3 regions of the Serratia sp. HNCC26DJ244 genome follow, and region 2 is predicted to be linked to each of the others. Evidence: predicted binding sites of a transcription regulator. Region 2 holds the regulator's gene; each other region holds the start of a gene.

Evidence for each region. The regulator CRP, encoded in region 2, controls carbon source genes, mostly activating them, when cyclic AMP is high. The targets are predictions, from matches to a motif close to ATGTGANNNNNNTCACAT.
Region 1: AC2A06_RS01115 (beta-galactosidase) is a predicted target of CRP. The motif match lies at 5,554-5,571, and genes of this name have one in related genera.
Region 3: msrB (peptide-methionine (R)-S-oxide reductase MsrB) is a predicted target of CRP. The motif match lies at 4,698-4,715, and genes of this name have one in related genera.

Annotation. Positions count from the first base shown of each region.
Region 1 is NZ_JBXUGO010000001.1:261,920-273,022, forward strand. It holds gene AC2A06_RS01100 (amino acid adenylation domain-containing protein) at 1-3,585, opposite strand, end outside; gene AC2A06_RS01105 (hypothetical protein) at 3,644-4,192, opposite strand; gene AC2A06_RS01110 (LacI family DNA-binding transcriptional regulator) at 4,420-5,511, shown strand; gene AC2A06_RS01115 (beta-galactosidase) at 5,654-8,776, shown strand; gene AC2A06_RS01120 (MFS transporter) at 8,889-10,151, shown strand; gene AC2A06_RS01125 (maltose acetyltransferase domain-containing protein) at 10,175-10,771, shown strand; gene AC2A06_RS01130 (lysozyme inhibitor LprI family protein) at 10,997-11,103, opposite strand, start outside.
Region 2 is NZ_JBXUGO010000010.1:19,067-30,169, forward strand. It holds gene AC2A06_RS10060 (hydrolase) at 1-555, shown strand, start outside; gene AC2A06_RS10065 (YheU family protein) at 552-785, shown strand; gene AC2A06_RS10070 (phosphoribulokinase) at 878-1,747, shown strand; gene AC2A06_RS10075 (OsmC family protein) at 1,938-2,345, opposite strand; gene crp (cAMP-activated global transcriptional regulator CRP) at 2,789-3,421, shown strand; gene AC2A06_RS10085 (YccS/YhfK family putative transporter) at 3,477-5,549, shown strand; gene AC2A06_RS10090 (VOC family protein) at 5,605-5,991, opposite strand; gene argD (bifunctional acetylornithine/succinyldiaminopimelate transaminase) at 6,186-7,412, opposite strand; gene AC2A06_RS10100 (aminodeoxychorismate synthase component II) at 7,489-8,064, opposite strand; gene btsR (two-component system response regulator BtsR) at 8,067-8,801, opposite strand; gene AC2A06_RS10110 (LytS/YhcK type 5TM receptor domain-containing protein) at 8,801-10,486, opposite strand; gene ppiA (peptidylprolyl isomerase A) at 10,707-11,103, opposite strand, start outside.
Region 3 is NZ_JBXUGO010000003.1:254,396-265,498, forward strand. It holds gene yeaG (protein kinase YeaG) at 1-1,049, opposite strand, end outside; gene AC2A06_RS04250 (MipA/OmpV family protein) at 1,497-2,246, shown strand; gene AC2A06_RS04255 (D-hexose-6-phosphate mutarotase) at 2,413-3,288, opposite strand; gene gapA (glyceraldehyde-3-phosphate dehydrogenase) at 3,496-4,491, opposite strand; gene msrB (peptide-methionine (R)-S-oxide reductase MsrB) at 4,838-5,239, shown strand; gene AC2A06_RS04270 (YeaC family protein) at 5,368-5,640, shown strand; gene pncA (bifunctional nicotinamidase/pyrazinamidase) at 5,729-6,361, opposite strand; gene ansA (asparaginase) at 6,379-7,395, opposite strand; gene sppA (signal peptide peptidase SppA) at 7,517-9,370, opposite strand; gene AC2A06_RS04290 (NAD(P)H nitroreductase) at 9,538-10,089, shown strand; gene selD (selenide, water dikinase SelD) at 10,339-11,103, shown strand, end outside.

The DNA of each region.
Region 1 (11,103 bases), on a different contig from region 2:
AGACTTTAACACCAAGTCTTCGCCAAGATACAAACGACGTAAATCCTCGACCAGAATGCGCCAAGACACCGCATCAATAATCAAATGATGACAAGCGAAGAAAATACGCGCAGAGCCATCCTGATAGCCATCAACGTAACCGAATTGCCACAAAGGGCCCTGTTGATAATCAAAATCACTCTGCCACTGACTGAACAATGCCTCTAATTCAGCATCAGACAGCGTGGCTCGGTGAGCACACCGTAACGGATGAGGGGCTAATTCAGCCTGGTAATACTGATGGGAACCCTGCTGATCTAATGTAAAACGCGCTCGCAACATATCATGGTGAACCACCAACGTATTGATCGCCTGCTGTAAACGCCCCAAATCTAATTCAGGTACGCGGATCAGGAATGATTGATTCCAGTAATGACTCTGCTCAAACGCTTGATCGAAGAACCAGCGTTGGGTCGGTGACAAGGATATCGCTTGGCTAAGGTTACCCTGCTCAGGCAGCACAGCATCGGGCAAGGCCGCAGTGGTCAAATTATCCAGCAAAGCGGCAATAGAACGGTATTGATAAAGATCTTGCGTGCGGCATGCCAAGCCAATCCTGCGCATTTCCGACACCAAGCGGATCGCGGTAATAGAATCGCCACCTAATCGCAGGAAATCATCATTGAGCCCAATGTCTTCAAGACCCATCACCTGTTGCCAAACGGCTTGCAACTGTTTTTCCTGATAGGTAGTTGCCATGCGATAATCACCGCAAACTTGGCTGTAATCCGGTTCAGGCAGCGCCTGCGTATCCAGTTTTCCGTTGATGGTCAACGGTAGCGCCATTAACTGCACCAATACTGCTGGCACCATATAATCTGGCAACCGTTCAGCTAACTGACGTTTTACCAATTGATCATTGAGTGTGACCTCTGCGACATAGTAAGCAACGATACGTGGCGTCTCCTGCCCACGAACCACTACCGCACAATGCGCAACCGACGTCACGGCAACAAAGGCTTGTTCAATTTCACTCAGTTCAATCCGATGACCACGAATTTTCACCTGATCGTCGTTACGGCCAACATATTCCAGTTCACCATTCGGCAGCCAGCGCACCTTGTCGCCAGTACGGTAAAGCCGCTGAAATTCGCTTTCGTCCGCTTGTGCAAACGTATTGGCAATAAATTTTTCCTCCATCAGTTCGGGCTGGTTAAGATAACCCCGTGCCAACCCAAGCCCTGAGATACAAAGCTCCCCAGGTACGCCGATGGGTAAGGGTTGCTGCTGGCTATCCAACACGTACAAGCGCACACCCGGCAATGGGCGCCCGATATTATTCGCCCCGTTGTGGCGATAAAGGTTAATAGAGACACACACGCTCGCTTCTGAAGGGCCATAAGCATTAAACAACTGATGCCCTTGCTGCGTGAAGTGGTCAAGGCACGTGAGAGATGTCGCTTCCCCCGCCACCACAATTTGTGATAAACAAGCTGGAATGTTCGGTTGAAGCTTTAATAGTGCTGGCGGCAAATGGGCAAAATCAATGTGATGACGTTCAATCAGCGCCAATAAGGCTGGCAGATCATGACGTTGCTCCTCGGTCGCCACCACCAGCGTATGGCCGCCACACAGCGGGATGTAGGTTTCCGCCACATGGGCGTCAAACACTACGGAGGCAAATTGCAGGCAGTTGCGCGCTTTATCGGCACCGCCGATCATCGCCTGAAAACCACGCACCATATTGAGCACCCCTTGGTGTTCCAGCAAGGTGCCTTTGGGCTGCCCTGTTGTCCCAGAGGTATAAATGGCATAAGCCAACTGATGAGGTGAGTGCTCGACAGGCAAAGGTGCATCACTCACTGCCTTGCTATTGACCAATGCATCCGGTACCCACAAAGCTGCTGGTAACGCCATATCCTGTAGTTTTGCTTTTAAAGCCTGTTCAGTTATCAGCATTGGGCAATGACTATCCGCCAGAATATAGCTGATACGTTGCTTGGGCAGTTGAGGCTCTAAAGGAATATATGCGGCACCGGTTTTCATAATCGCCAGCATGGTAACGATCATCTCTACGCCACGGTTCAGGCAAAACGGGATCAAGGTGTCTGGGCTAATGCTTTTTTGCGCAATGCGCTGATAGTTTTCCGTGATACAGCGAGCAAGCTGGTTACTTTTTTGCTCCAACTCCAGGTAGGTTAGTTGTTGCTGCTCATCAACCAAGGCGATGCGTTGCGGGTATTTTTGCGCTTGTTCAGTGATTGCCTGGTGTAAAGTCCCTGTTGCCATCATCGCTTCCGGCTGCGGGGGATTCCAATCGATTAGCTGCTGGCGTTGTTGGGTTGGGGTCAGCAATGGAAAGCTCGCTAACGGTTTTTCGGGGTGCAACAGGACTTGGTTTAATAACTGCTGAAACTGCTCAGCCATCGCGGCAATCTGTTGTGGCGCAAAGCGTTCTGGCTCATAACGGATACGAAATGCGATATTATCGTTCTGTTCTTGATATTCCAAAACGAGCTCAGCGTTAGCCAGACTCTGGTCAAACCGATGATGACAGCGCGTTTGGCATCCCCTCAGCGACAGAGTCAACTCATTGAAATGTGCTTGGGCAAAACTGATGTTGGGTCGTATCCCTGTGCTTTTCAGCACTTCATATATCGGCCAGCGAGTAAAACGTAGCCCTGGCTTAGCTTTCAAATCGTGGTGGTGTGCCAAAGTCCGTTGATAAATATCAGCAAAAGTATCGTCTTGATGAACAAAAAAAGGGAATACCGCGGTATTCACCTGTGCGCCTAACCTCAGATGACTACCATTCTCCATCGAGACCGGGTAAGCAAGATGCACTGCCTCGCTTTGGCAATAACGGGCAATTAATAAAGCCCAAATAGTTTTAAACACCAAAAATGCATTAGTATGTTTTAAATTCGATTTAAGAACTTGCCATGTTTTAACTGGAAGATAGAACTTTACTTGTCGTTCAGTGGAATCTTCCCCAAAGTACTGGATATAAGGAATGTCGTTCGTTTTAGGCAATCCTGCCAACGCACTTTGCCAAAATTCTGTCGGATTGGCAGTGGAGAGGTTTTTTAATTTAAACAGATATTCCTGAACCTTCTCCGAAAAAAAATTATCATTAACAATATGATTTTCCGTCATCAAATTGTCATTGTAATAATCCGACATTTCAGCATAAGCGTCAGCCACTGAAAGCCCATCAATAATCACATGATGATAGACCACGACAAACTCGTACAGATCTTTGTCTTTATCATGATAATAACCATAGCTAAACAGTGGGCCATTATTGAGGTCGAAAGGGCGCGCGGCTAATGCTGCCAAAGCTTGTAGGCTATCGCATTTTTCTAACTCTGTGACCAGCGTATGCGCATTTTTACGCCATAAAAGCTGACCATCCTCTTCAACCAAATGACTGTCTAATACAGGATACTTATTAATCAGATATTTAACGGCGCGCTCAAGTTTATTGATATCCAGTGACCCAGTAATAGTTTGGTCCATTATCATATTGTATTTATTCGACAATGGATCAAGTTGCCATTCTGTCCAAAATATTCTGGTATACGGTGATGCTAACTGAATATTCATTTGTAGCTCCTTGCTTAAAATAACAAAATACTTTTTGTTACCCGGTGGTGAGGTTTACTCAGCCCGGGTGTTTTTTAATACTCGCTAACGTTAATTCGCTCACTGAGTCCGGCTGTGCAGATTGTCGTAACGGGTGTAACGAAAGCTGTAATCCGACGTTCAACCCCAAAGTCACCACGACGGAGAGCGGGATCCACAACAGACGAGAGTGCAGTAAGGTCGCACGAGCGGACTCATACTGGATGGTTTTTAATGTTGTCCAATAACCGGTTGCCCGCATCAAACGTAGAAAAAAACGAGCCTGGAGTGGCATTGCATGCCAGGTGGGATTGACCTCCTGGTTTAAATTGTTGATGGTGTGGCTACGGGGGAGGAATACGGTTTCATCCAGTAATGCACATTGCCCATAAGTGATGGCATCAATATGGCATTTTCTGACACCATGCTGAACCAACGCCGTCGGCTGGCGATACACCGCTTTACTGACAAATTCAGATGGATTATTTTTAACCACCAGCAACAACATCCATGTGCCCTGTAATAATGTATTGATAAGTACAACGGGATAGTCAGCAATACTATCTATGAATAAACTTAATCCCATCATAACAGAACCAATAGGTTACCATGTGACCAGAGAGGATAATATAAGAATGATTAATATTATTCCCAGATAATTGTTAAGATGAGGTAAATATCCGGGCAACTGTACTTGCTGAAGCTAATACTTCCCCTTCATCTTGCTACGTTTAGCTTCTCTATCGATAGACTGAATCTGCTATGATTCAACTCCATTAGCTTGATTTTTTAGTATTAATCTATGCGAGAAACTGTATGAAGCCTAAATCTGTCACGCTTAATGATGTCGCCGACTATGCGGGGGTGTCGTATCAGACTGTGTCACGGGTATTAAATCGGGCCGTACATGTTTCAGATAAAACTCGCGCTAAGGTCGAACAGGCAATGGCTGCGTTGAATTATGTGCCAAACCGTGTCGCACAACAGCTGGCGGGTAAACAGAGCTTTACGCTGGGGTTAGCCACCACCGAGTTGGCACTGCATGCACCTTCGCAAATCGCATCGGCAATTAAAACCCTGGCTAACCAGTTGGGTTTTAACGTGGTGATTTCCATGGTGGAAGATCTTGGCATTCAGGCCTGTCGCTCTGCGATGAATGAGCTGCTGTCACAACGGGTGGATGGTTTGTTGATTAACGTTCCCCTGACAACCGATGATGCTTATGCCATGGTGCAAACCTGTGGCGAGATCCCAGCACTGTTTTTAGACGTAGACCCCGATGCCGAGGTGTTTAGCATTTTGTTTGATCCCTATGAAGGTGCTCGGCGAGGCGTCGAACATGTTGTTGCTCTTGGGCATCGCGACATTGCGCTGATTACCGGGCCTCTGATCTCTATTTCCGGTCGTTTACGCTATCAGGGCTGGTTAGCGACGTTAGCCGAACATCAATTGGTACCTTGTTCTGTGTTTCACGGCGATTGGGATGCCGCTTCCGGTTACCAGCTTGCTGGGCAGATTTTAAGTTTGCCAAAACACCCGACGGCAATATTGGTGGCTAATGACCAAATGGCGTTAGGCGTACTGCGCGCATTACAGGAGTATGGGTTGCAAGTTCCGGCGCAAATGTCGGTGGTTGGCTACGATGACACCGAAGATAGTGCTTACTATTTCCCGCCGCTGACCACCATCAAGCAGGATTTCCGCTTGTTAGGGCAGGAAAGTGTGAAACGTTTGGTCCAGTGTCTGGAAGGGCAGCATCAGTCTCATGGGTGCTCTTTGCGTTTGGCAACCTCGCTGGTGCAAAGGCATACCACAGCGGCAGTGAATCAAAAAAATGTCTCGCCGAAAAGTTTATCTCAGGAGTTGCTGCGTATCGCTCGTCAAATCGCCACGTTGGACGAAAAATAAAATTCAACCTGAGGGGTTCAACCCTCACTCCTTTTGCTGAATATGTGACCGACATCTATTTCCCCATGATATTTGCTTTACACCTTTATGCTTGTTGTTCATTTTACAATTAATTGTGAGCGGATAACATTTTGGGGAATGTATGAGTTCATCTCAGTTAGGGAAATCACTCAGTGCTGTTTTATCTCGTCGAGACTGGGAGAATCCTGCCTGTACACACTACCATCGCTTGCCAGCACACCCGCCATTTCGCAGTTGGCGTAATGAGCAAGATGCCCGAGATGACCAGGCTTCATCACAGTCTATTTCATTAAATGGTGTTTGGCAGTTTAGCTACTTTAGCCAGCCAGAACAGGTGCCTGAAGCATGGCTACATGACGATCTGGACAGTGCGGATGAAATGCGGGTGCCTTCAAACTGGCAAATGGCAGGCTATGACGCACCAATTTATACCAATGTCACTTATCCTATTCCGGTTAACCCCCCTTTAGTGCCTGAACAAAATCCCACGGGGTGTTATTCGCTCACATTCGGTGTTGATGACGAGTGGATAACACAGGGGCAAACCCGGATTATTTTCGACGGTGTCAATTCGGCCTTTTATCTTTGGTGTAACGGTGAATGGATTGGTTATTCACAAGACAGCCGTTTACCTGCCGAGTTTGATATCAGCCACGCGCTGCAACCGGGTGAAAACCGCCTGGCGGTGATGGTATTACGCTGGTGCGATGGCAGTTATCTGGAAGATCAGGACATGTGGCGCATGAGCGGGATTTTCCGCGATGTTAGCCTATTACATAAACCAGCCAGCCATTTGAGTGATATCCATATCACTACGCCATTAAGCGACAGTTTCCGCCGGGGAGAGTTGGTTGTAACGGTAGTCGCCCAACAACCGCAGCAACACCGAGTGCAGGTGCAACTGTGGCGTAAAGAGAGGCTGATTGCCGAGAAAACCCAGTGCTTCGGCAGTGAAATCATCGATGAGCGGGGCGCTTATGACGACCGTACTACGCTGCGCTTGCCAGTGGAGCAACCGGCGTTATGGAGTGCGGAGACGCCAGAACTGTATCGTGCCGTAATCGTGCTGCTATCGCCCACCGGAGAGCTGGTAGAGGCAGAGGCTTATGACGTGGGTTTCCGCCAGGTTGAAATCAGCAACGGCTTGTTGAAGCTTAATGGTCAGCCGTTGTTGATCCGTGGTACCAATCGCCATGAACACCATCCCGAACTAGGGCAGGTGATGGATGAGGCCACAATGCGCCAGGATATCTTGCTGATGAAACAGCATAATTTCAATGCGGTACGCTGTTCCCATTATCCGAATCATCCGCGTTGGTATCAGCTTTGCGATCACTATGGCCTGTATGTGGTGGACGAAGCCAACATTGAAACCCACGGTTTACAGCCGATGAGCCGGATTGCCGATGATCCGGTTTGGTTGCCAGCCATGAGTGAACGCGTGACGCGTATGGTGCAACGCGACCGTAACCATGCTTGTATCATTATCTGGTCACTGGGTAACGAATCGGGTCATGGTAGCACCCATGATGCACTGTACCGCTGGGTTAAAAGCCAGGATCCTACCCGCCCGGTACAATATGAAGGTGGCGGGGCCAACACGGCAGCAACGGATATTCTTTGCCCGATGTATGCACGAGTGGAGCAGGATCAGCCCTTCCCAACTGTACCGAAATGGTCGCTCAAGAAATGGATCGGTTTACCTGATGAACCTCGCCCGTTGATCCTGTGTGAGTATGCTCATGCCATGGGGAACAGCTTTGGCGGTTTTGACCGTTATTGGCAAGCTTTTCGTCAACATCCCCGTTTGCAGGGGGGATTTATTTGGGATTGGGTCGACCAAGGCTTAACGCGCCTTGATGATAACGGTCAACCTTACTGGGCTTATGGGGGGGACTTCGGTGATACCCCCAATGATCGTCAATTTTGTTTGAACGGTGTGGTATTTCCCGATCGCAGTCCACACCCGGCTCTGTTCGAAGCGCAGCGCGCTCAGCAGTTTTTCCAGTTCCAGTTGCTTGAGCAGTTTCCGCTGACGGTTGAAGTGAGCAGTGAGTATTTGTTCCGTACCAGTGATAATGAACGGTTGTATTGGCACTTAACCCTGGATGGCAAACCGATTGCTGAGGGGGATGTCGAACTTGCATTACCGGCACAAGCCAGGCAGAAGATAGTGCTGGGTCACATTCCCGAACTGAATGGGGGAGGTGAGTTGTGGTTGAATGTGGAGGTTCGCCAAATAAAGGCCACAGCATGGTCTGCAGAACATCACCGTTGTGCCTGGGACCAGTGGCGTTTAACGCGGCCATTAATGTTGCCAAGGGAAAACAATCATCTGCAGGGGGAATTGCCACGGCTGAACCAGACCAATAATACCTTCAGCATTGAGTGGGGCACACAACGCTGGCAGTTCAATCGGCAAACTGGTTTGTTGGAGCAGTGGTGGCAGGATGGAAAAGCCACACTGTTGACGCCATTATGCGACAACTTTACCCGTGCACCGCTGGATAATGATATTGGCGTGAGTGAGACCACCCGCATCGATCCCAATGCTTGGGTTGAACGTTGGAAGAAAGCCGGGATGTATGCGCTAGAAACGAGCTTGCTGCAATGTGAAGTCGATTTGATAGCGCAAGGTGTGCAGATCTGCACAACGCATAGTTATAGCGGTCATAGTTATAGCGATGATAGTGATAGCGGCCAAAACATCATTCTGTTTATTAGCCGTAAGACCTATTTAATTGACCGTCTGGGTAAACTGCATCTTGATGTAAACGTTGATGTTAGCTACGGAATTCCATCACCAGCGCGCATCGGCTTGAGCTGTCAACTTGCCGAAGTTGCTGAACAGGCAACCTGGTTGGGGTTAGGCCCACATGAAAACTATCCTGACCGTCAGCTTTCTGCTCAACATGGGCGTTGGACACGACCGCTTTCAGCGTTACATACGCCATATATTTTCCCAACCGAGAATGGGCTGCGTTGCCATACGCGCCAATTGAATTTTGGCCGCTGGCAGTGGCTGGGGGATTTCCACTTTGGCCTCAGCCGTTATAGCCAACAGCAATTAACCGATACCTCGCATCAGCATTTGTTGCATGAGGAGCAGGGGGTGTGGGTCAATATTGATGGCTTCCATATGGGGGTTGGCGGCGATGACTCGTGGAGCCCGAGCGTAAGCCCTGATTTTATCTTGGATGCCGAACATTATCGTTATTCGTTGGTTTGGCAGTACGCTGAATAACATACAGCAGGGCTAAACAGTATTTATCACTAACATTATTCATAGATAAACCCTGCCGTGTATTTGAGGTTAGCTTCAACGCGCGGTAGGGTTGTTGCGTAAGGAATTCGCCATGTACTATTTGAAAAATACTAATTTTTGGATGTTTGGGCTGTTTTTCTTCTTCTACTTTTTTATCATGGGTGCTTATTTCCCCTTCTTCCCCATTTGGCTGCATGATATTAATAACATCAGCAAAGGGGACACTGGCATTATTTTTGCGACAATCTCTTTCTTTTCATTGCTGTTCCAGCCGGTTTTTGGTTTGCTGTCAGATAAGTTGGGGCTGAAAAAGCATTTGCTGTGGATTATCACCGGGATGTTGGTGTTATTCGCGCCGTTCTTTATCTATGTTTTTGGCCCACTTTTACGCACTAATATTATCTTGGGGTCCATTGCTGGTGGGATCTATCTCGGTTTTATTTATAATGGCGGTGCACCGGCTATTGAGGCGTATATAGAGAAAGTGAGCCGTCGCAGCTCATTTGAGTTCGGTCGTGCGCGTTTATTTGGTTGTGTGGGCTGGGCGTTGTGTGCATCAGTGGTGGGCATTATGTTTACCATCAACAACGAATTTGTCTTCTGGCTTGGCTCTGGTTGTGCAGTGATATTGGCGATTCTGTTATTTATTGCTAAACCTGAAGCAGCTAGCTCTGCCCAAGTTGCAGATAAATTGGGTGCCAACAGTAAACCGTTCAGTTTACGCTTGGCATTCGAATTACTGAAAAACCCTAAACTGTGGTTTTTGGCTCTGTATGTGGTGGGGGTTTCCTGCACTTATGATGTGTTTGATCAGCAGTTCGCCAATTTCTTTACCTCGTTCTTCTCTTCAGCCGAGCAGGGGACGCGTGTTTTTGGCTATGTTACCACGATGGGTGAATTGCTCAATGCATCGATCATGTTTTTTGCTCCGCTTATTGTGAACCGTATTGGCGGGAAAAATGCACTCTTGCTAGCCGGTTTCATTATGTCGATACGTATTATCGGTTCTTCATTTGCCTCTACACCATTAGAGGTGATTATTCTGAAAACCTTGCATATGTTTGAAGTGCCTTTCCTGATTGTCGGTTGTTTTAAATATATTACCACCGTATTTGAAGTGCGCTTCTCTGCCACTATTTATCTGGTTTGCTTCTGTTTCTTTAAACAACTAGCCACTATTTTTATGTCGATCTTGGCCGGGAATATGTATGAAAGAATCGGTTTTCATGGGGCTTATCTTATTCTGGGGATGGTTGCACTGTCGTTTACGCTGATATCGGTGTTTACTCTGAGCGGGCGGGGGCCACTATCAGCGTTTAAACCAGAACCTAGCGTAGTCAGGGATATGGCGTAATTAAGCGCCAGGATAACGTAATGATGACGCAACGAGAAAGATTAGCAGCTGGGTATTTATATACTGATCTTGATGAGGGCATGGCAGAGGAGCGCTTACGCGGAAAAGAGTTAATTTATGATTTTAATCATTCGCGGCCTTCTGAGCAGATAAAACGGGAAGCACTGATCCGTCAACTGATGGGGAAAATCGGCAAAAATTTTTGGATTGAGCCGCCACTGCATGTTGCTTATGGCAGCCAGATTATTGTTGGCGATAACTTTTATGCCAACTTTAATCTGGTGGTGGTGGATGACGGAAAGGTATTGATTGGTGATAACGTGATGATTGCGCCGAATGTCACGATATCCACCACCGGGCATCCGATAGATTCCTCGGTGCGTATTACCGGGCAGCAGTTTTCTTTAACCGTCACCATTGAGGATAATGTTTGGATAGGCAGTGGAGTAATAATTAATCCTGGAGTGACCATTGGCCGTAATAGCGTGATTGGAGCAGGGAGTGTAGTGACCCGAGATGTCCCCCCCGACGTGGTTGCCGTAGGTGTTCCATGCCGCGTGCTAAGGCCGATCGGTGAGCAAGATACTTGGGAGGGCAGCGCCAAGCGCACTGGGCTTTGAGCAAACGCCAAGGGGCGCTGCGGCGCTCCTTGGGTTTTAATGATGTTGACAGGGATTATTTAACCGGTTATCTACTTGGTTGCCATTCAAGCTGCCGCGGTATTAGTGACGCGAGATACTTGGCTCTTCCTACGCTTCGACCCTTATCGGGGCCGCTGCAAGCGTTTCCATAGTTCTGGTATGATCAGTTTGATAAATCAGGCAACCGCTGGAGTCAACTTTAGTTCAATAGGATTCAGTAAATTCCATGGCTTTATTGAGTAGAAAATCCATTTTAATACTGGCGCTAACGGTTAATCCTATGATTCCTACTTCTTGTTGAGGGTTAATTT
Region 2 (11,103 bases):
GGCAATATGTTGGCTTACTATCTGGCACAACAGGGAGACAGCAGCCTGTTACAAGCTGCAGTGGTTATTTCTGCCCCACTGATGCTGGAACCTTGTGCTATTCGCATGGAACAAGGATTTTCGCGTGTATATCAACACTATCTGCTGGACCAGTTAAAACAGAATGCTACGCGTAAACTCCTGAATTATCCCGGTACCTTACCACTGAATCTGGCACAGTTAAGTAAACTGCGGCGTATCCGTGAATTTGATGAAGTGATTACCTCGCGCATTTACGGTTTTACTAATGCCATTGATTACTATCGGCGCTGCAGCGCATTACCGTTATTGCCAAAGGTCACCCTGCCGTTATTGATTATTCATGCCAAAGACGATCCTTTTATGACCGATAAAGTGATCCCTGACCTTGCTCACTTACCGCCTAATATCGAATATCAGTTAACGGAATATGGGGGTCACCTAGGCTTTGTCAGCGGTAACTTGAGAAAACCGCAAATGTGGCTGGAACAGCGAATCCCAGCCTGGCTCACTCCTTTTTTGGAATCAGGCAAATGATTATCCCCTGGCGAGATATTGCTCCGGAAACCCTGAATAACTTGATCGAATCCTTCGTCCTGCGAGAAGGCACCGATTATGGCGAGCACGAACGGTCACTGGAACAAAAAGTGCATGATGTGGTCCGTCAACTGAAAAATGGCGAAGTGGTACTGATATGGTCGGAATTACATGAAACTATCAATATCATGCCGAGTAGTCAGATCCCCACTGAGCAAGAGAATATTTAGTCACACCAGCCTATGATTGACCAAAAAAATCAGGTAACAATGGATTATCGCTGAACAACGCCTATGCAGTTAATACGGAGTGACAAAACACCATGTCTGCCAAACACCCCATTATCGCAGTGACCGGCTCCAGTGGCGCGGGTACCACTACCACCAGTCTGGCGTTTCGCAAAATTTTTCAACAGTTGAAAATCAGTGCAGCGCAACTGGAGGGGGACAGTTTTCACCGCTATACCCGACCTGAAATGGATGCGGAAATCCGTAAAGCACGCGATCTTGGTCGTCATATCAGCTATCTCGGCCCAGAGGCTAATGACTTTAACCTACTGGAACAGAGCTTTATCCAATACGGTAAAAATGGCACTGGGCAGTCACGTAAATACCTGCACACCTATGATGAAGCCGTCCCTTACAACCAGGTACCGGGCACCTTTACCCCTTGGGAACCCTTGCCATCACCAACCGATGTCCTGTTTTACGAAGGATTGCATGGTGGCGTAGTCACCCATCAAATCGACGTAGCCAAGCATGTTGACCTGCTGGTGGGGGTCGTCCCCATCGTTAACCTGGAGTGGATGCAAAAGTTAGTTCGCGATACTGGCGAACGCGGTCACTCCCGTGAAGCCGTGATGGATTCTGTGGTCCGTTCAATGGAAGATTATATCAACTACATCACGCCACAATTTTCACGAACCCATATCAATTTCCAGCGGGTTCCCACCGTGGATACGTCCAATCCCTTTGCGGCCAAAGCGATCCCCTCGCTGGATGAAAGCCTGGTGGTGATCCATTTCCGTGGCTTGGAACAGATCGATTACCCCTATCTTCTAGCCATGTTGCAAGGGTCATTTATTTCACATATCAATACGTTGGTGGTACCTGGTGGTAAAATGGGGCTGGCAATGGAGCTGATTATGACGCCACTGGTGCAACGGCTACTGGAAGGCAAGAAAATCGAATAATATCGAATCATGTAGGTGGGCGACGATTAATCTCACGCCCGTAATACTCCGTTTCATCTGCAATCCAAGCGGGTGACACGCCCTATCGACAGTCTGCCGCAGACACAACGTTTACACAAAAATCGCCGCAGCCCAAAACGGCACGGCGATGCTTAGCGTTATTCCGTGTCAACATGACACAGAGTAGTGCTCAATCAACTTCATGGATTTCAAAACTGTGGGTAATAGTGGCCGCTTTGCCCAACATCAGGGAAACGGAGCAATATTTTTCGGCAGAAAGGTCTACTGCACGTTCCACCACCTTTTCGGTTAGCCCTTTTCCGGTGACAATAAAATGCAGATTGATGTGGGTAAACAGTCGAGGTGCCTCTTCACGGCGTTCTGAAGTCAGTTTCACCTCACAATCGCGCACATCATTGCGGCCTTTTTGCAAGATCGACACCACATCGATAGCGCTGCAGCCCCCCACAGACATCAACACAATTTCCATTGGGCTTGGGGCCTTATCACCCGCATTACCATCCATCAAAATCTGATGGCCGGAAGCAGACTCCCCCAAAAATGTCAGCCCTTCTACCCACTTCACTCTTGCCTGCATATTGTTCACTCCGATTATTTTTTAAAATCAACGTACGCTTTCATAGAGAAACTGACAACGAAACCTGACACTAATCATGCTGAAACGAGACAACACAAGACACCCGCCTCACTCTGTGCTACAAACACAGCTGCAATACTTTTTTCATGGCATCAATTTCAGGGATATATCCTAAGATCATTGGTGAGTTAATGGAACCTAGCTTGCAGCACTTAATACGAGTTAATATGCTAGTGTATAAGTGATTTTTTTACCCAGATTCGTTCAAAATGCCGGTAGGCGACAAACGAACGAGTCTACTACGGCTTGAGTGACAACGGGGATATACCTCACCTCAAAACCTGTTGATAGCCACAACTAAAACATCAGGCTATAAGCACGTTTTACAGGGAACTCTGACCCCTGTGATACAAGGCAGCGATAACAACAGAGGATAATAGCGCATGGTTCTCGGCAAACCGCAAACAGACCCGACTCTTGAATGGTTCCTGTCTCATTGCCACATCCACAAATATCCATCAAAGAGTACGCTGATTCATCAAGGTGAAAAAGCGGAAACTCTTTACTACATCGTCAAAGGTTCCGTCGCGGTGTTGATTAAGGATGAAGAAGGCAAAGAGATGATCCTCTCCTACCTAAATCAGGGGGATTTCATCGGCGAGCTTGGATTATTTGAAGAAGGCCAGGAACGAAGTGCCTGGGTAAGGGCGAAAAGTGCCTGTGAAGTAGCTGAAATTTCCTATAAGAAATTTCGCCAGCTCATTCAGGTTAACCCGGATATTCTGATGCGCCTATCTGCACAAATGGCAAGTCGCCTGCAAGTCACCTCAGAGAAGGTAGGTAACCTCGCTTTTCTTGATGTGACTGGCCGTATCGCACAAACCTTGCTGAACCTGGCAAAACAGCCTGATGCGATGACTCACCCGGATGGTATGCAAATCAAAATTACCCGCCAGGAAATTGGTCAGATCGTCGGTTGTTCACGTGAAACTGTTGGCCGCATTTTGAAAATGCTTGAAGATCAAAATTTGATTTCCGCTCATGGCAAAACCATTGTCGTGTACGGTACCCGTTAATCATTAAAGAAACGGCGCTGCAATGCGCCGTTCTTTGTCTGCTGAACAGCAAAACATGTGGCGCCGCCTGATCTACCATCCAGAAGTGAACTATGCCCTGCGACAAACGTTGGTGTTGTGCCTGCCTGTCGTTGTGGGTTTACTGCTGGGCCACCTGCAACAGGGGCTGTTGTTCTCGTTAGTGCCTGTCTGTTGCAATATCGCCGGGCTGGATACCCCCCATAAGCGTTTTTTCAAGCGCCTGATAATCGGCGGGGCACTGTTCGCTCTCAGCTGTGTTTTGTTGCAACAGGCGCTGTTGTGGCATATCCCATTACCCTTACTGATGCTTGCTATGGCGCTATTGCTGGGTGTCAGCGGGGAAATCAGCCCACTACATGCACGCTTGCTGCCCGCCGCACTGGTTGCGGCCATTTTCTCTCTGAGCATGGATGGCCTACCTATTTGGTATGCCCCGCTACTGTATGCCGTAGGCACTCTCTGGTACGGCCTGTTCACTTGGTTTTGGTTTAAATTATGGAAAGAACAGCCAATCCGTGAATCTTTAAACCAACTCTATATACAGTTAGCTGATTATTTTGAAGCCAAATATTCGCTGCTGACCCAACATACTGATCCTGAAACCGCGCTACCGCCACTGTTGCAACGCCAACAGCAAGTGATGGACCTGATCAGTTTGCTGTATCAGCAGATTAACTTTCTGCCACACGCCAATAATATGGAGCAAAAACGCCTGCAACGAACGTTCCAAGTGGCACTCGACCTGCAAGAACACATTAGTGTCAGCCTACACCAGCCAGAAGAAGTGCAAAAATTGGTGGAGCAGAGTCAAGCTGAGGCGATCATTCGTCGTAATGCTCAAGTAATCGCTGCACGTTTGCGCGTTGTCGCAGAAGATATCCTCTATCATCGGCACTCCCGCCTTTTTAGCATGAAACACGAATTGGCCGCGCTGGAGAAAGTGGCTACACGGCATGCTGATAATCCCGTTGGCCAGTTTTGTTACTACCATTTCAGCCGTATTGCTCGCCTGTTACGTACACAGCGTCCTCTTTATCGTCGAGACCTGATGGCCAACCAGTCACGGTTACCCTTCTGGCCTGCAGTGGTAAGCTATTTATCGTTCAAATCCAACGCACTACGCAATGCAGCCCGACTGGGGGTCATATTGGCTGTAGGCAGTAGCCTAGGCCTGCTGTTGCATCTGCCAAAACCCTATTGGATCTTACTGACCATCATGTTTGTCAGCCAGAACGGTTATAACGCTACACGAGTAAGAATACAGCACCGTGCCCTCGGCACCCTGATTGGGCTGGTGATTGCAGCAGGGCTTTTGCAACTGCAGTTACCAGAATATGTGACGCTAAGCATTATGCTGGCAATCACCCTCACCGCTTATCTGTTCTTGCGTAAAAACTATGGGCTGGCAGTAACCGGATTCACCATTACCGCCGTCTATACCTTGCAAATACTGGATCTCAGCGGCAGTCATTTACTGATACCTCGGCTGATTGATACCTTGATTGGTTGTGTGTTGGTCTTTGGTGGAACGATCTGGTTATGGCCACAATGGCAAAGCGGTCTACTACGCAAAAACGCTCACCAGGCGCTGGAACAGGATCAGGCCGCATTACGTTTATTACTGGAAGAACAAGAGCCGGACCCAAGCAAACTGGCTTATGCGCGGATGCAGGTAAACCAGTCACACAATGCCTTATTTACTTCGCTCAATCAGGCAATGCAGGAGCCGGGTTTTGAATCAAATTATCTGGCAGATATGCGTTTGTGGATCACCCACAGTCAGTTTATTGTCGAACACCTCAATGCCATGACCATTCTGGCCCGTGAACATTACATGCTGACACCCCAGTTGGCGGAAGAGTATCTGCAAAGTTGTGAAATCGCGCTGCAAAGTTGTCAGCAGCGGCTGGAATATGATGGCCCAAGCGTCAGCAACAGCGTTATGCGCCCACCGGTTTTACAACCCAATATGCCCATTAGCGAAATGGAACGTCACTTACAGCGTATTCTTTCCCACTTGGCGTTAATGCATACCATCTCTTCGCTAGCTTGGCGCCAGCGCCCACATCATGGTCTCTGGCTAAAACGGAAACTACGGGATAAGTGACTAGGCTAAACTCTGGATAAAAAGCCGCTAACAGCTCTTTGTCAGGCCACGGTGTCTATACGGGTATTTGATTAGCAATTTCGATCAAATTATTGTCGGGGTCCCTAATATAGAGTGACATAATTGAGCCGATAGCCCCCGTCCTCTCTATCGGCCCTTGTTCTATTGTTACCCCTAATTTAACTAACTCCTCAACAACTTGCCGTAGGGGTGTCGCACAGATAAAACACAAATCGGCGGATCCGGGCGTCGGATGGCCTGCATTAGGGAGAAACTCCTCACCGACCTGATGCAGGTTAATCTTTTGCTGCCCAAAGACTAACGCTTTGCGGTTCCCCCGAAAGGTGACAATATCAAAACCAAGAACCTGATGGTAAAAGTCGCAACTGCGTTCGACACTGTTAACGGTCAAGACTAAATGGTCCAAGTGTTCTATTTTCATCTTATGTCCTCGTCTGTCCATCACCCATCAAAGCAATGATGCGTCATGTTACCCTCAACTTTGGTTAAGTATTCCAAAGAGAAGAACATGTCGCATCATCGAATTAAGTTGGAATTGAGGTTCCAAGCACATTCACCGCCTTGTTAGACCAGTCTACCGCCATCTTCTTGTTCTCGGCCGACTTGTCTTGACGATTATTGGTTGCTGGCATTCACCACATCCTGTACCGCCAATTCAAACAGCGCCATACCTTTATCAATATCTTGCAACTCCACCACCAGGGAAGGTGCAAAACGGATCACATTTGGCCCAGCATTGAGGATCATCAAACCACGGGCTGCTGCCGCAGTAAGAAAATCTCGCGCTTTGCCGTGGTATTCCGCCTTCAACTCTGCGCCAATCAATAAGCCCATGCCGCGAATATCACTGAAAATAGCGTACTTCTTATTAATCGCCTGCAAAGCGCGTTCAAATACGCCCCGGCGTTGTTCAATGCCACTCAACACTTCCTGCGTATTGATAACGTCCAATGCGGCTTCTGCCACTGCGCAGGCCAGTGGATTACCCCCATAAGTGGTGCCATGTGTACCCACCTGCATCACTGCGGCAATCTCCTCAGTGGTCAACATCGCACTCACCGGGAAGCCGCCCCCTAGCGCCTTAGCGGTAGTCAGGATATCCGGGGTAACATCGTAATGCATATAGGTAAACAGCTTGCCACTACGCCCCATGCCACTTTGCACTTCATCAAACACCAGCAACGCCTGATACTTGTCGCACAATTCACGCACCCCTTTGAGGAACGTCGCATCAGCCACCGTGATACCGCCTTCCCCTTGTATCGGCTCCATCACCACCGCACAGGTGTGATCGTCGATTACCGCTTTCACTGCGGCCAAATCATTAAACGGTACATGGATGATATCCGCGGGCTTCGGGCCAAAACCATCAGAATATTTTGCCTGCCCACCCACGGAAACCGTAAACAGCGTGCGACCATGGAATCCATTATTAAAGGCAATAATCTTGGTTTTATAGGGGCTGTGGCGAGTGATGGCATAGTGACGAGCGAGCTTGAAAGCCGCTTCATTGGCTTCAGCGCCGGAGTTGGCAAAAAACACCCGGTCAGCAAAGGTAGCTTTGATCAGCTTGGTTGCCAAACGCAATGCGGGTTCATTGGTGAATACATTGCTGGTATGCCACAGGGTTTCACCCTGCTGTTTTAACGCGGCGACCAGTGCGGGATGGCAGTGTCCCAACGCCGTTACCGCAATCCCCCCCGAGAAATCAACATACTCTTTCCCTTGCTGATCCCACACTCGGCTGCCTTGGCCTTTTACTGGCACAAACTGTGCGGGTGCATAAACAGGCAGGATCACCTGATCAAAAGTACTGCGATTGACGACGGTTTTTTCGCTCATTACTGGCTCCAGACGAATAGCTATCAAGTGAAAATATAATCACAAAATATGCATAAAAAACCAAGCGAGAGCAAACTTAAATTTTAAGGAAATTATCCAACAGTTGATGCCCCTGTTCGCTCAGAATGCTCTCTGGATGAAATTGCACCCCTTCCAGAGCCAACGTGCGATGGCGGATACCCATAATTTCATCACGCTCACCATCACGTTCACTCCAGGCGGTCACCTCAAAACAATCTGGCAATGTGGCGGCATCCAATATCAGCGAATGATAACGGGTAACCGTCAACGGATTATTCAGTCCCTTAAAAACGCCCTGCCCAGTATGGCGAATAGCCGACGTTTTACCATGCATCACCGCCCGCGCACGCACCACATCAGCACCAAACGCCTGACCGATCGCCTGATGCCCCAGGCAAACCCCGAGGATAGGTAATTTACCGGCAAAATGGCGGATAGCCGCCAATGAAACACCCGCCTCATTCGGCGTACAGGGGCCGGGGGAGATCACCAAATGCTGCGGAGCCAACTGCTCAATATCGGCCAGTTGCAGTGCATCATTACGCTTAACCCGCACTTCTGCTCCCAGCTCGCAGAAATACTGATAAAGGTTATAAGTAAAAGAATCATAGTTATCGATCAGCAGAACCATAGTTATCTCAATTTAGAAACGATACCCAACTCTTCTTTCAGCGATTTCAGATAACGACGGCTAACGGGTATGGGTTCCCCCACCGACATAATCATTTCTGCCGCGCCACTCTCTTCAAAACGGATCTCTTTAACCTGCTCAAGATTGACCAGATATTGCCGATGGCAACGTACCAACGGCGTGCGATTTTCCAAGGTGCGTAATGTCAGTTCAGTGAAGCACTCCATGCCATCATTACGCACCACATACACCCCCGTTGAGCGGGAACGAATGGCAATTACCTCGTCGAAGCGCAACAAATAAATCCGGCTGTGGCCGGTACAGGGAATGTATTTCAGATAACCGGCGCTCTCTTCCAGCGCTTCAATATCCTGCGGAGCACGGCGTTGATGTAAACGCTGCAGTGTTTTATTCAACCGTTGAGGCTCAGCAGGTTTCAGTAAGTAATCGAACGCATGCTCTTCAAAGGCCCGCAGTGCATATTCATCATAAGCCGTCAAAAACACGATATAGGGCATACGATTGGGGTCAAGCATACCCACCATTTCCAAACCGCTGATTCGAGGCATTTGGATATCGAGAAATACCACATCCGGTTGCAAACGGTGGATTTGGCTAATCGCCTCAATGGCATTGGCACACTCACCAATAACGGTGACCCCCTCTTCCGCTTCCAATAGATGACGCAGGTTATCACGCGCAGAGGGCTCATCATCAACAATCAATACTCGCAACATCAGGCCACCCTCGCCAATGGCACATGCAGGGTAATACAGGTAAACATTTCAGGCTCACAAGAAACCTGTATACCGTAACCCTCGCCATAACGGACACGGATACGCCGATCGACCAGATTCATTCCCAGTCCGCTACCTGCGGTGGGTTTACCGAACAATCCCGCATTATCCGTCACCTGCAACAGCAAGTGTTCCTCCTCCTGCCGGGCACCGATATCAATACGCCCTACCCCCAACAGATGTGATGTCCCATGCTTAATCGCATTTTCTACAATCGGCTGCAGTGAGAAAGCCGGCAACTTCGCCGCCAATAACTCTTCAGGCAATGAAACTTTGATCTCCAACCGTTCAGCAAAACGGGCCTTTTCAATCTGCAGATAAGCGTTCACGTGTTCAATTTCATCAGCCAATGTGACTTCATCATCTGAGCGCTTCAGATTTTTGCGAAAAAAAGTGGAGAGATACTGAACCAATTCACAAGCCTTCTCACCATCACGGCGAATCACCGCCACCAGGGTATTCAAGGCATTAAACAGGAAATGTGGGTTAACTTGGGCATGCAGCAGTTTGATCTCTGACTGCGCCAATAGCTGTTTATGACGCTCATATTGTCCGGCCATGATTTGCGCCGACAGCAAGCTGGCAATCCCTTCGCCAAGGGTACGATTAATGGTACTGAATAGTTTGGTTTTGGGCTCATAGAGCTTGATAGTCCCAATCACTCGCTGATTCTCACCCCGCATAGGGATCACTAAGGTTGAACCTAATTTACAGTTGGAGTTAATTGAACAGCAGAAAGAGAGTTCATTGCCATCGGCGTAAACCACTTCGTTATTATCAATGGCACGCTGTGAATGAACGGAAGAGATAGGGGTACCCGGCAGGTGATGATCGGCTCCCATGCCGATAAAGGCCAACAACTTATCACGATCGGTGATGGCTACAGCGCCGATACCCAGCTCCTGGTAAATCACCCGCGCTACCTTCATACTGTTTTCTTGATCAAATCCCTGACGCAGAATACCTTCAGTACGTTCAGCAATTTTCAGTGCCTTGGAGGAGAATGCACTGGTATATTTCTCGAACATTGCCCGTCTATCCAGCAAAATCTGAATAAACATGGCAGCACCTACGGTGTTGGCAATCATCATCGGTAAGGCGATATGTTCCACCAACAGCAGCGCTTCCGGGAAAGGGCGTGCGACCAGCAGAATAATGGCCATTTGTAACACTTCTGCCGTTAATGCGACCCCCGCGACAAACAAAGGATTAAACAGCAGGTCAATCCGCCCTCGCCGCATGGCAATAATATGCACCACTCCGCCGACCAAGCCTTCCGCTACTGTGGATATGGCACAAGCGACATCCGTCATTCCCCCTAGCGTATATCGGTGTAAACCGCCGGTCAGACCAACCAGAAAGCCAACAGAAGGGCCCCCCAGTAACCCACCCAAGACGGCACCAATAGCACGGGTATTAGCAATTGAGTCCTGAATATGCAGACCAAAATAGGTACCCATAATGCAGAACACAGAGAAAATAACGTAACACAACAGTTTGTGTGGCAGACGAATAGTCACCTGCGTCAATGGAATAAAGAGTCGCGTCTTGCTCAGTAAATAGGCAATAACAAGATAGACGCACATCTGCTGTAGTAGCAGCAAGATCTGGTTAAATTCGAACATGGCAGCAGCTCATCGGGACAACGGAGGCAAACAAAAGAAGCCAGTTATCTGCAACTCAAGTCGCCTAGGCGCTGGCTATCGTCGCGCACCAGCCACTTGAATAAGTCAGGGTATCTACAGAGGTATATTAAATCATGCGGCATTGAAAAAAACCGTGATGCCAGCAAAGCTTCGTGAGGGAAAACAGACCGGCTCCTGATGGGAACCGGCCACACTTGACTTATGGCAGCACTTTCGCTGACAGGATAACAATCGGTTTACTAGGTACATTCTGATAAGGGCCAACATTACTGGTTGGTACCTGGGAGATTTTGTCTACCACTTCCATCCCTTTCACCACCTTACCAAACACCGCATAACCAAAATCACGTTGGCCATGGTCCAGAAAAGCATTGTCTGCCACATTCAGGAAAAACTGACTGGTCGCGCTGTCTTGATCCGCTGTACGCGCCATGGAAATGGTGCCGCGCAAGTTACGCAGACCATTATCAGCCTCATTTTTGATCGAAGCATTGGTGGTTTTTTGCTGCATATCGGCAGTAAAACCACCACCTTGCACCATAAAGCCGGGGATCACACGATGAAATATCGTATTGTTGTAATAACCACTGTTCACG
Region 3 (11,103 bases), on a different contig from region 2:
TCACTGTGATCCAACAGTTTGTCGTAGATTTTGATCTCTTCGGACACCCGCAGGCAGTAAGGCACCTTGACGATATAAACCCGGTCAAGGAAGGCCTCATTGTTTTTGTTGTTGCGGAAAGTGACCCATTCTGACTCGTTAGAGTGCGCCAGAATAATGCCGCTGAATGGCAGGGCAGAGATCCCCTCAGTACCGTTGTAGTTACCTTCCTGAGTGGCGGTCAGCAGAGGGTGCAGCACTTTGATCGGTGCCTTGAACATCTCGACAAATTCCATAATACCTTGGTTGGCACGACACAAGGCACCGGAATAGCCGTAGGCATCCGGATCGTTCTGGGCATAGTTCTCCAACTTGCGGATATCTACTTTACCTACCAAGGCAGAGATATCCTGGTTATTCTCATCACCGGGTTCAGTTTTGGCGATAGCTATCTGTTCCAGAATGGATGGACGAACCTTCACTACTTTGAATTTAGTGATGTCACCACCGAATTCATGCAGACGTTTGGCTGCCCATGGCGACATAATGCTGCCAAGATAACGCCGAGGAATATTGTATTCCTGCTCCAGAATAGTGGCGTCTTCCTGTGGGTTGAACAGGCATAATGGGTGATCGTTTACCGGGCTACGTTCACCATTAGCACTCAGCGTGTAAATAGGGACACGTTGCATCAAGTCTTTTAGCCGTTCAGCAAGGGATGATTTACCACCACCTACTGGGCCCAACAGATAAAGGATCTGTTTCTTCTCTTCAAGTCCTTGTGCGGCGTGTTTCAAGTAAGAAACTATCTGCTCGATAGCTTCCTCCATGCCGTAGAATTCCTCGAATGCAGGATAACGTGCGATGACCCGGTTGGAAAACAGGCGTGACATGCGCGATTCAAGCGCGGTATCCACCATGACTGGTTCACCGATAGCCATCAACAGCCGTTCTGCTGCATTGGCATATGCACTGCGATCTTGCCGGCAAATGGTAAGAAATTCCTGCAGTGTGAACTCTTCGTCCTTGGCTGCTTCGTAGCGCTGACGATAGTGGTCAAATATGTTCATGGCGATGCCCGTCCTTTCGTTATTAGCACAGGTTAAAAAAGGAGCTGGTGTTTATATTGTGGCTCCTGAAAGTGGGAAGCATAACTGAGTACAGCAACTCGTATGCCAACATGATAGATTTATTATCGCGAGTTGCGCTTTATTCAACCGACCTCAGGATAAATCCACCTTCCGATATAAGTCTAGTTGCATACTGGAAAATTTCCTGCATCAATAAAATTTTTTTTAAGCCATATCAATGACTCACTCGCTGTTACTGCGGAGAGACTGGAGGGGCGGCGTAGAATAGACGAGAAGTAGGGGCTAATTCAGCAGAATAAATGAGCGTTATCTGCTCATTTATTGACTTATAACTGTTTTTTATTGTAAATATCACACACGGAAACATATTTTCACATAAACTATTTACGTTATGACATTTACCTTTTTTATGTATGGGAAAACATCGTGAAAATACCTTCATTAAAAACATTAGCGATTATTGTTGCCGCGGTCACTTGTGCTCACAATGCTCAGGCAGGAACTTGGTCACTGGGTGCTTCAGCATTGCTCACACCTGGCCCTTATCGTGGTTATCAGGACCGCGTTTATCCCGTTCCTATTATCAATTACGAAGGGGAAAACTTTCACTTCCGTTCATTGATGGCGGGTTATAACCTGTGGCGCGACCAGCAAAACCAGTTAAGTGTTATCGTACTCTATTCGCCGCTGAATTTTGACCCCGATGATAGTGATGACGATCGTATGAAGCAGTTGGATAAGCGCCGCAGTACGTTAATGGGCGGTATGGCTTATTCATATAATGCTGATTGGGGAACAATCCGCAGCACCTTGGTCGGTGATGTGTTGAATAACAGCAATGGCCTGATAGGCGATGTGGCTTATCTATACCGCTTCCAGACAGGTGACTGGCGTATTATCCCTGCGCTGGGGATGACCATGAATAGCTCAAACCAGAATAAATATTATTTTGGCGTTAATGGTAATGAGTCACGCCGTAGTGGTTTCAATACCTATACACCGAGCAGTAGTGTGTCACCTTATCTTGAACTGACCACCCAATATCAAATCAACACCAACTGGACTGGCTTCTTCACTGGGCGTTACACCAGTTTGGCCAGTGAAATTAAAGACAGCCCAATGGTGGATAAATCCTATTCCGGTTCGCTATTGACAGGGATTTCCTATAGTTTTTAATGGTGTTGTGCTCTTTTTTAGTGCGCTGTTGCACTAAAAAAGGGCGTTAAGAAGTAGGCTGCTTGGCTACCACTGAGATGCAGGTTACTGTACTGCGTGTTTTGCCATCCCCATAGTAAACCAGCAAGGCGAAAGCAATGGATAGCTTTCACCTCGGTTTATTAACTCAACGATTTTTGATGCTGCGGATTTTAACTGCCAAACGGGCAGGCTGTTCGTGGGTAACCAGCAAGGGTTTGGTGACACGAGCCGTTTCTACGCAGACCATGGTTTTATAACCGTCATTCGGCATATCGGCCATGCTGCAAGAGAGTTCAACCCCTGGGTTCCAAGCGACAACATCACTGATATGCTGGTGATTCACTTCAATTGTGCGCTGCAATACCGGGTCTTTAATCAGACTAGTGGCAGCTGGCTGGGTATAGATACGGTCTGTCCGACCGGTAAATTCCAGTTCACCCACCTGATGCGCTTCAATACCTTCTGCTACTTTATCAATAACGTGTTCACCTAAACCGGCAACTTTAATCTTGTCAATATCCCCGATTTGGAAATAGGAATGGAGTGCGGCGGTAGCTTGATAGTCACCTTGCGACTCTAGCGCGATATCGCATTCGGTACCGAACTTAAAGTGAGCCGTCAGGCTAAAGGCATGTGGCCACAGTTTTCGGGTTTCTGCATTATCCTGCAATTTGAAGGTCAGGCTGACATTTTCTTGATCTTCATCATAGGCGACTAATTGCCAAGGGACATTACGGGCAAATCCGTGGGCCGGGTTATTGACTGGGCCAAACCATGGCCAACAGATGGGTACACCGCCACGGATAGCGACTCCAGCTTTGAAGGGGGTATTGTTACTTAACCAGATGACGGGCTGATCTTCATTGGGTTGCCAAGCCAGTAAATGTGCGCCTTGTAAGGTGATGGCAGCCCGAGTTTTAGGATGAGAAACCACTACGATGGGTAATTCATCCAATTGGCGCAGGCTAATAGAAGGGGATAATTGCTCGGTAACGGGCAAGGTGAAAATTTTTTCGTTCATGCTAAGGCCTCTATTCGGCGCAAAAACAGAGATATCTGTCGCCTAAACTGCTGCAAACAGTTGCCAGATTGCCCACTCATTTACAAGACGCAACTTAGATAAATGGTCAGATCGGGCTGTACAGTTGACGACACTGTGGTTGGTAAGAGGACAGGTACAAAAAGGGCGACACGAATGTCGCCCTTATAATCAACACCACATCTACGATTACTTGGAGATGTGAGCGATCAGATCCAGTACTTTGTTTGAGTAACCGGTTTCGTTATCGTACCAAGAAACCAGCTTCACAAAAGTGTCGCTCAGAGCGATACCTGCTTTGGCATCGAATACAGAAGTCAGTTTCTCACCATTAAAGTCAGTAGAGACCACTTCGTCTTCGGTATAGCCCAGAACGCCTTTCAGTTCGCCTTCAGAAGCGGCTTTGATAGCAGCACAGATTTCTTTGTAAGAAGCTGGTTTTGCCAGGCGAGCAGTCAGGTCAACCACAGACACGTTAGGAGTAGGAACGCGGAACGCCATACCTGTCAACTTGCCGTTCAATTCTGGGATAACTTTACCAACCGCTTTAGCTGCACCGGTAGAAGAAGGGATGATGTTCTGAGCCGCACCACGGCCGCCGCGCCAGTCTTTATGAGACGGACCATCAACAGTTTTCTGAGTTGCAGTTGTTGCGTGAACAGTAGTCATCAGTGCTTCAACGATGCCAAACTTGTCGTTGATCACTTTAGCCAGAGGGGCCAGGCAGTTGGTGGTGCAAGATGCGTTAGAAACGATTTCCTGACCCGCGTAAGCCTTATGGTTTACGCCCATAACGAACATTGGGGTATCATCTTTAGATGGCCCAGTCAGAACCACTTTTTTAGCGCCGGCAGCGATGTGCTTACGTGCAGTTTCGTCAGTCAGGAACAGGCCAGTTGCTTCAGCAACGACGTCAACATTGACTTCGTTCCACTTCAGGTTAGCCGGATCTCTTTCTGAGGTACAACGGATGGTTTTACCGTTAACAACCAGATGGCCGTCTTTAACTTCTACTGTACCGTTGAAACGGCCATGGGTAGAGTCATACTTCAGCATGTAAGCCATGTATTCTGCATCTAACAGATCGTTGATTGCAACGATCTCAATGTCAGAACGCTCTTGAGCAGCACGGAAAACAATGCGACCGATACGGCCAAAACCGTTGATACCTACTTTGATAGTCATATATTCCACCAGCTATTTGTTAGTGAATAAAAGGTTGGTTGTAGAATTACCAAAACCTTGCCAAGCGTCAAGCGGAATCGTGTCAATTGTTGCTGCAAATCAAAACCTAGTGCCTGTTTTGTTCGCTATTTGCACACACAATTTGCGCTTGGTCTCCGCTTGATATGGGGATAAATTATTAAGTATAAAGATAGTAAATACAATATGTGTGATTAAGATCACGTCTTATCGCTACACACATCACATCCGCTACAGTCTAGGTTAAAAACCCTCTTGGTGTTGTTGTTTTTTTGTTATTATTGAGTTTTGTTTTGGTTGGTGATGGTAAAGGGCGGAAATCGCACAAATGACTAAAAATCAATTGCGCACGGAGTTGAATGACATTCAACACCATGTGACGCAGCAACAGGGGACTGAAGCGCCTTTTTCGGGCAAATTGTTGCATAACCAGCGTGAGGGCATGTATCACTGTTTGTGCTGTCACGCGCCGCTGTTTTACTCCGCCAGCAAGTATGATCCAGGCTGCGGTTGGCCAAGCTTTTATCAGCCCGTTTCTGCTGATGCCATTCGTTATCTTGATGATAATTCACACAATATGCAACGTGTAGAGATCCGCTGTGCCAGCTGCGATGCTCATTTGGGGCATGTTTTCCCGGATGGTCCACAGCCAACGGGGGAACGCTACTGTGTCAACTCTGCCTCACTGAGTTTCACTGATGACAACAGTGGCGAGCAGACGCTGGGTTAACAGGTGATTCTCCGTCATAATTCGAGTAGACGGCGGGAATAGGTGGCAAGCGGGTCTATGTGTATCAAGAATTAACAAAATCGATTCAGCTAGCTATCGGTTATTATCATCTAAAGGAAAACTGACTGATGGAAGTAAAAGACTTGATTGCTTGCATGACGCCGGAAATTTATCAGCGTTTGCGCCAGGCGGTAGAACTGGGTAAATGGCCCGATGGGGTCGCGCTGACAGCAGAACAGAAAGAAAACAGTCTGCAAGCGGTGATGCTCTGGCAATCAATGCACAATGTTGAAGCACAACATATGAGTATTGGCACTGATGGGCAGATTGTGATGAAAAGCAAACAGGAACTGAAGCAGCAGTTTATGGCAGAGCCGCTGGTAAAATTGAAACCACAGTAGCAAGCGAACCTCCCCGAGGTTGTTAGTGCTACAGGGCAGCCCACCGGGGAGAGTGAAGGGGATAGTGCTGGGAATAGTGCAGGAGATATTAGCGGTTGATAAATTGTGACAGCGTCACCAATTTTGCCCCCGCTTGCTGCATTTCCGCTAAAGCACGTTGGCTATCTTCGGGCTGCAAATTGACACCACGGCAGCCATCAATAATCACCTGAGTTTGATAACCCAGGCTCAATGCATCTAATACGCTGAATTTTACGCAGTAATCAGTGGCCAATCCCATCACTGCAAGTTGGGTAACACCGTGTGTTTTCAACCAACTATCCAAAAGGGTTGAGGTGCGGTGGCCGTTATCAAAGAAAGCACTGTAGCTATCAATGTTAGGATCTTCCCCTTTACGAAACACCGCTGCGATTTGTTGGCGCTGAAGCTGAGGGTGCAGTGCGGCCCCCGAGCTATGCTGGACGCAGTGCACTGGCCACCAGACCTGTGGCAAACCTTCAAGTTCACCCAAGGTGCCCACGGGTGCGTTAGCATGAATGGCAAAGCTGCGATGATTAGCCGGATGCCAGTCCTGGCTGGCAATAACCGGTTCGTTGCGCGCACCACAAGCGTCAATCGCCTGATTGGCGATGGCAATGGTGGCATCACCTTCGGCTACCGCTAACGCGCCACCGGGGCAAAAGTCATTTTGTAAATCGATTAATAACAAGGCGGACTTCATCTCAGCTCCAATAGGGGTTAATCTGCCACGCTCAGTTCACCACGTAGATCCTGCTGCATCAGGTTGCGGATCTCCTCGGGTGTCAAGGGTTGGCTCAGCAGGTAATGCAGCTTGGTTAATGCTGCCTCCACGGTCATATCAAACCCGCTAACAACGCCTGCATGGGCCAGCGCATTACCGGTAGCATATCCCCCCATATTGACTCTACCTGAAATACATTGGGTCAGATTCACTACTACAGTGCCACGTGCTGAGGCATCGCGTAGCTCATCCAACAATTCGGCTTTTTGTGGGGCATTGCCCACACCATAGCAGCGCAGAATCAGGGCTTTTACCGGTTGTAGCAGAAAATTACGTACCACCGCGGCAGAAATACCCGGATAGATAGTGACTACGCCGATCGGCTGTGGCGTGATGTTATGTACCACCAGTTCCCCACGGCAAACCGGGGATGGGATGCCTGTCTGACGGCGGATGTGGATCCCGGCTTCCAGTAACGGGGGCAGATTAGGCGAGGCAAAGGCATCAAAACCATCGGCATGGGCCTTGGTGGTACGGTTACCGCGAAACAACTTATTATTGAAAAACAAACTCACTTCATTGACTGGATAATTGGCCGCCAAGTAGAGCGAATTCAATAGGTTGGTTTGACCATCAGAACGCAATTCAGCCAAAGGAATTTGTGACCCTGTCACAATCACCGGTTTGGCCAGATTCTCCAACATAAAAGAGAGCGCAGAGGCGGTATAGGCCATGGTGTCAGTGCCATGCAGGATCACAAAGCCATCGTATTGATCATAATTCTTTTTAATATCGTCAGCGATGTGCTGCCAATCTTCTGGCGTCATATCGGAAGAGTCAATCAATGGCACATATTCATGAATGGTGAAGTTTGGCATCTCTGGCCGATGGAATTCTGGCATCAGTGACAGTTGGTGCTGTAGATGCCCGGATACCGGAATATAACCCTGCGTCGAGCGCTGCATACCGATAGTGCCGCCTGTGTAGGCGACGTAGATGGATTTTTTTTGCATAGTATGGCTCATATGACCTGCTAATAGAGCAAATTATAGGGAGATGGTAACAAAAAAAAAGCCCGACGACTTTGTCGGGCTAGAGATTTATCGCCATGCTGAATGAGCCTAGGGATAACAGTTAGCGAACTTCACCGCAGGTCAGGCAGATAGCATAACGATGTTGCGGGTCATTAAGGTTGCTGAAGAGGCCAGGCTGCTCCGCCGCAGCTTTTGCCAGCGAGTTCAATGGTGCTGGCAGCATTGATTGAATCATGGTTGGCAGCATGGCGTGAATAGAGACATTAAACTGGCTAAGCAGGATATCCGCCAGACTTGGGTTATCAACAAACCAACTGAGTTGCCAGTGGGTCAGTTTAGCTAACTCCGCCGCTTTTTTCACTGCATCATCAAAGTCACCCAGTTGGTCCACCAGGCCATTTTTCCTGGCATCACTACCCAGCCAGACGTGGCCCTGAGCAACTTGATCGACCTGTTCTGGGGTCATCTTGCGAGAGTCAGCCACCAGCGTGATGAACTTTTTGTAACCATTCTCGATGTTCTGTTGCATCATTTGCGAGAACTCAGCGGGTAGTGCCTTGGTGACGGCGATATCCGCCAATGGAGACGTCGCCACGCCATCAGTATTGACACCGATACTATCGAGGGTGTTCTCAAAGGTATTGATCACGCCAAAAATGCCGATGGAACCAGTGAGAGTGCTCGGGCTAGCAATAATATAATCTGCGGGTGCGGAGACCCAATACCCCCCAGAAGCCGCCATCCCCCCCATAGAAACCACCACCGGTTTGCCAATAGCGCGAATGGCCACCAATTCTGAACGAATCACTTCTGAAGCACTGACGCTGCCACCAGGGCTATTGACGCGCAGTATCACGGCTTTGATGTTGGCATCGAGACGGGCTTGGCGTAATTGTTCTGCGGTGGTATCGCTACCAACATTACCCGCCGTTTGTGGGCCATCCATGATTGGGCCACTAACAAAAACCACGGCGATCTCTTCCCCCAGTTCAGCGGGGGATTGAGGTTGGTAATCGTAGATACTGACGGAATTGAAGTTATTATTGGTTTTATTCCAACCAAAGGTTTTCACCAATTGATTTTCAATGACGGGGCGGGAAGCGAGCTCATCCACCAGTTTGCTGTTCAAGGCAAACTGTGCAGTATCTCCCCCTGCGGCTTTGAGGCCGTTGATGATATCGGCAGCACCAGGGAACAGTTGGTCTGGGGTCAGTTGACGATTGGCCGCTACCGTATCCAGGTAGTTTTGCCATAATCCGCCAATCCAGCGGCTATCAGCTTCACGTGCCTCTGGCGACATATCGTTACGAATCAGCGGTTCTACGGCAGATTTATAGGTACCCACGCGGAAAATGTTGGTGGTAACCTTCACTTTTTCCAATAACGCTTTGTAATACAGATTATTGGTGGCAAAGCCATGCAGGTCTACGGCACCAAGTGGTGATAGATAAATCTTGGTGGCGTAGCTGGCGAGGTAATATTGTGTCTGGTTGTAGCTATCACCTATGGCATAGATCGGTTTACCGCTATCGCGGAATTCGCGCAGGGCTTTGCCGATATATTGCAACGAGGGTTGGTCGGCACCGACAAAGTCATTTAATTGCAACACCATTCCGGTGATGTTCTTATCGTCCTTCGCTTTGCGAAGGGTATCCACCAAATCAAACAGCGAGTTTTCTTGCTGACGATTACTGGATGTACCCAGTAGTTCACGCCCTAATAGACGGAAGCGGTTATTGACGGCTGGGCTATCAACCACAGTGCCTTTCAGATCAACCAATAGTGCCCCGCGGGGGATTTCCATTGAGACATTATTCTGAAAGGTGAGATAAATACCCACGCCAATCAGGATCAGAAAAATCAGGAACAAGTTGAGGATCAACTCCCTGACAAAATTGATTAGATGCCAGGTCCATCTGAAAATACCGGCAATAAATCGCCACAATGTGCGCATGTGCTCTCCAAAATAGGGTGGTATACGCCGCTATCGTAATGAGTGGTTAAACAAATGTCAGCTTTAACTTTTTAATTCGCTGGTTAAAGAGAGTATTGCAGAAACTGTCACTCTTTGTTGGGCTATGCTAACGTGCGTGAAATAAAAATTGTTATTAGGAATGAATCATGGACGCACTGGAACTGTTACTCAACCGCCGTTCGGCATCGCGCCTGGTAGCACCTGCACCTGAAGGTGAAGTGCGTCAGAATATCATCAATGCAGGCTTACGGGCTCCAGACCATGGTGCACTGCAACCCTGGCGCTTTGTGCTGATTGAGAACCAGGGATTAGTGCGTTTCAGTGAACTATTGCAGCGCGCGGCCCAACAGGACCAACTGGGTGAAAGCGCCATCGAGAAAGCCAAGCAGATCCCTTCACGCGCGCCGTTGATCATTACGGTGATTGCCCATTGCAGCGATAACCCAAAAGTGCCCCACTGGGAACAGGTGGTGTCAGCCGGTTGTGCGGTGCAGGCGATGCAGATGGCGGCATTGTCACAGGGCTTCAATGGCATCTGGCGTACTGGCGTCTGGACGGCAAATGCGTTGGTGCGTGAAGCCTTCGGCTGCCGTGAGCAGGATGAAATTGTTGGCTTCCTTTATTTGGGTACACCACAGTTGAAGGCCCCGGCAAAAGTAGTCGCGCCGGATAGCACGACTTTTGTCAGTTACTTCTGAACCATCTGTGATCAAGCAGGTGCAAAGTGGCCAATCATGGTGTCGCTTTGCACTATTTATGAGCATTCGCACGCATTATGCCAACCACCGCTTATCAATCCCTTCGCCAAGCGCTACCCTATAGCGCATTGATTCAAGCTACAGGGTATCTACCTTTCGGACCTTTCTGTACCCACCTCTGCAGTTTGAATGACGATGGGAATAACCCGTTATGATATCCTGACGCGCATTACTCAGAGGGAGTGGATTATGACATTGCCAGCGATTCGTTTAACCCAGTACAGCCATGGTGCTGGCTGTGGCTGCAAAATCTCACCGAAAGTACTTGAGACGATATTGCACAGCGAACAGGAAAAGTTTGTTGACCCTAATTTATTGGTGGGGAATGAAACCCGTGATGATGCGGCCGTTTATGACATTGGTCAGGGTGTCGGTATTATCAGCACCACCGATTTCTTTATGCCGATTGTCGATGACCCGTTTGATTTTGGTCGCATTGCCGCGGCCAATGCCATTAGTGATGTCTACGCGATGGGGGGGAAACCCTTGATGGCGATTGCCATTCTAGGCTGGCCGATTGCCACATTACCCGCAGAGGTGGCGCAACAGGTAATTGATGGTGGGCGATACGCTTGCCAGCAGGCTGGTATTGCGTTAGCTGGGGGGCACTCGATTGATGCACCCGAGCCCATTTTTGGCCTGGCTGTTACGGGTATTGTCAGTACCGAGCGGGTAAAGAAAAATAGCGCAGCACAAGCGGGAGCCAGGCTGTTCTTAACCAAACCGTTGGGTATCGGTGTGTTGACCACCGCAGAGAAGAAAAGCAAATTGCGCCCAGAGCATGAAGGGTTGGCCACCCAAGTGATGTGCCAATTAAATAAGCCTGGGGCTGAATTTGCTGACGTTGCCGGTGTCACGGCAATGACTGACGTGACCGGTTTTGGTTTGCTTGGGCACTTAACTGAGATGTGTCAAGGCTCAGGCTTGCAAGCGACACTGTGGTTCGATCAGGTA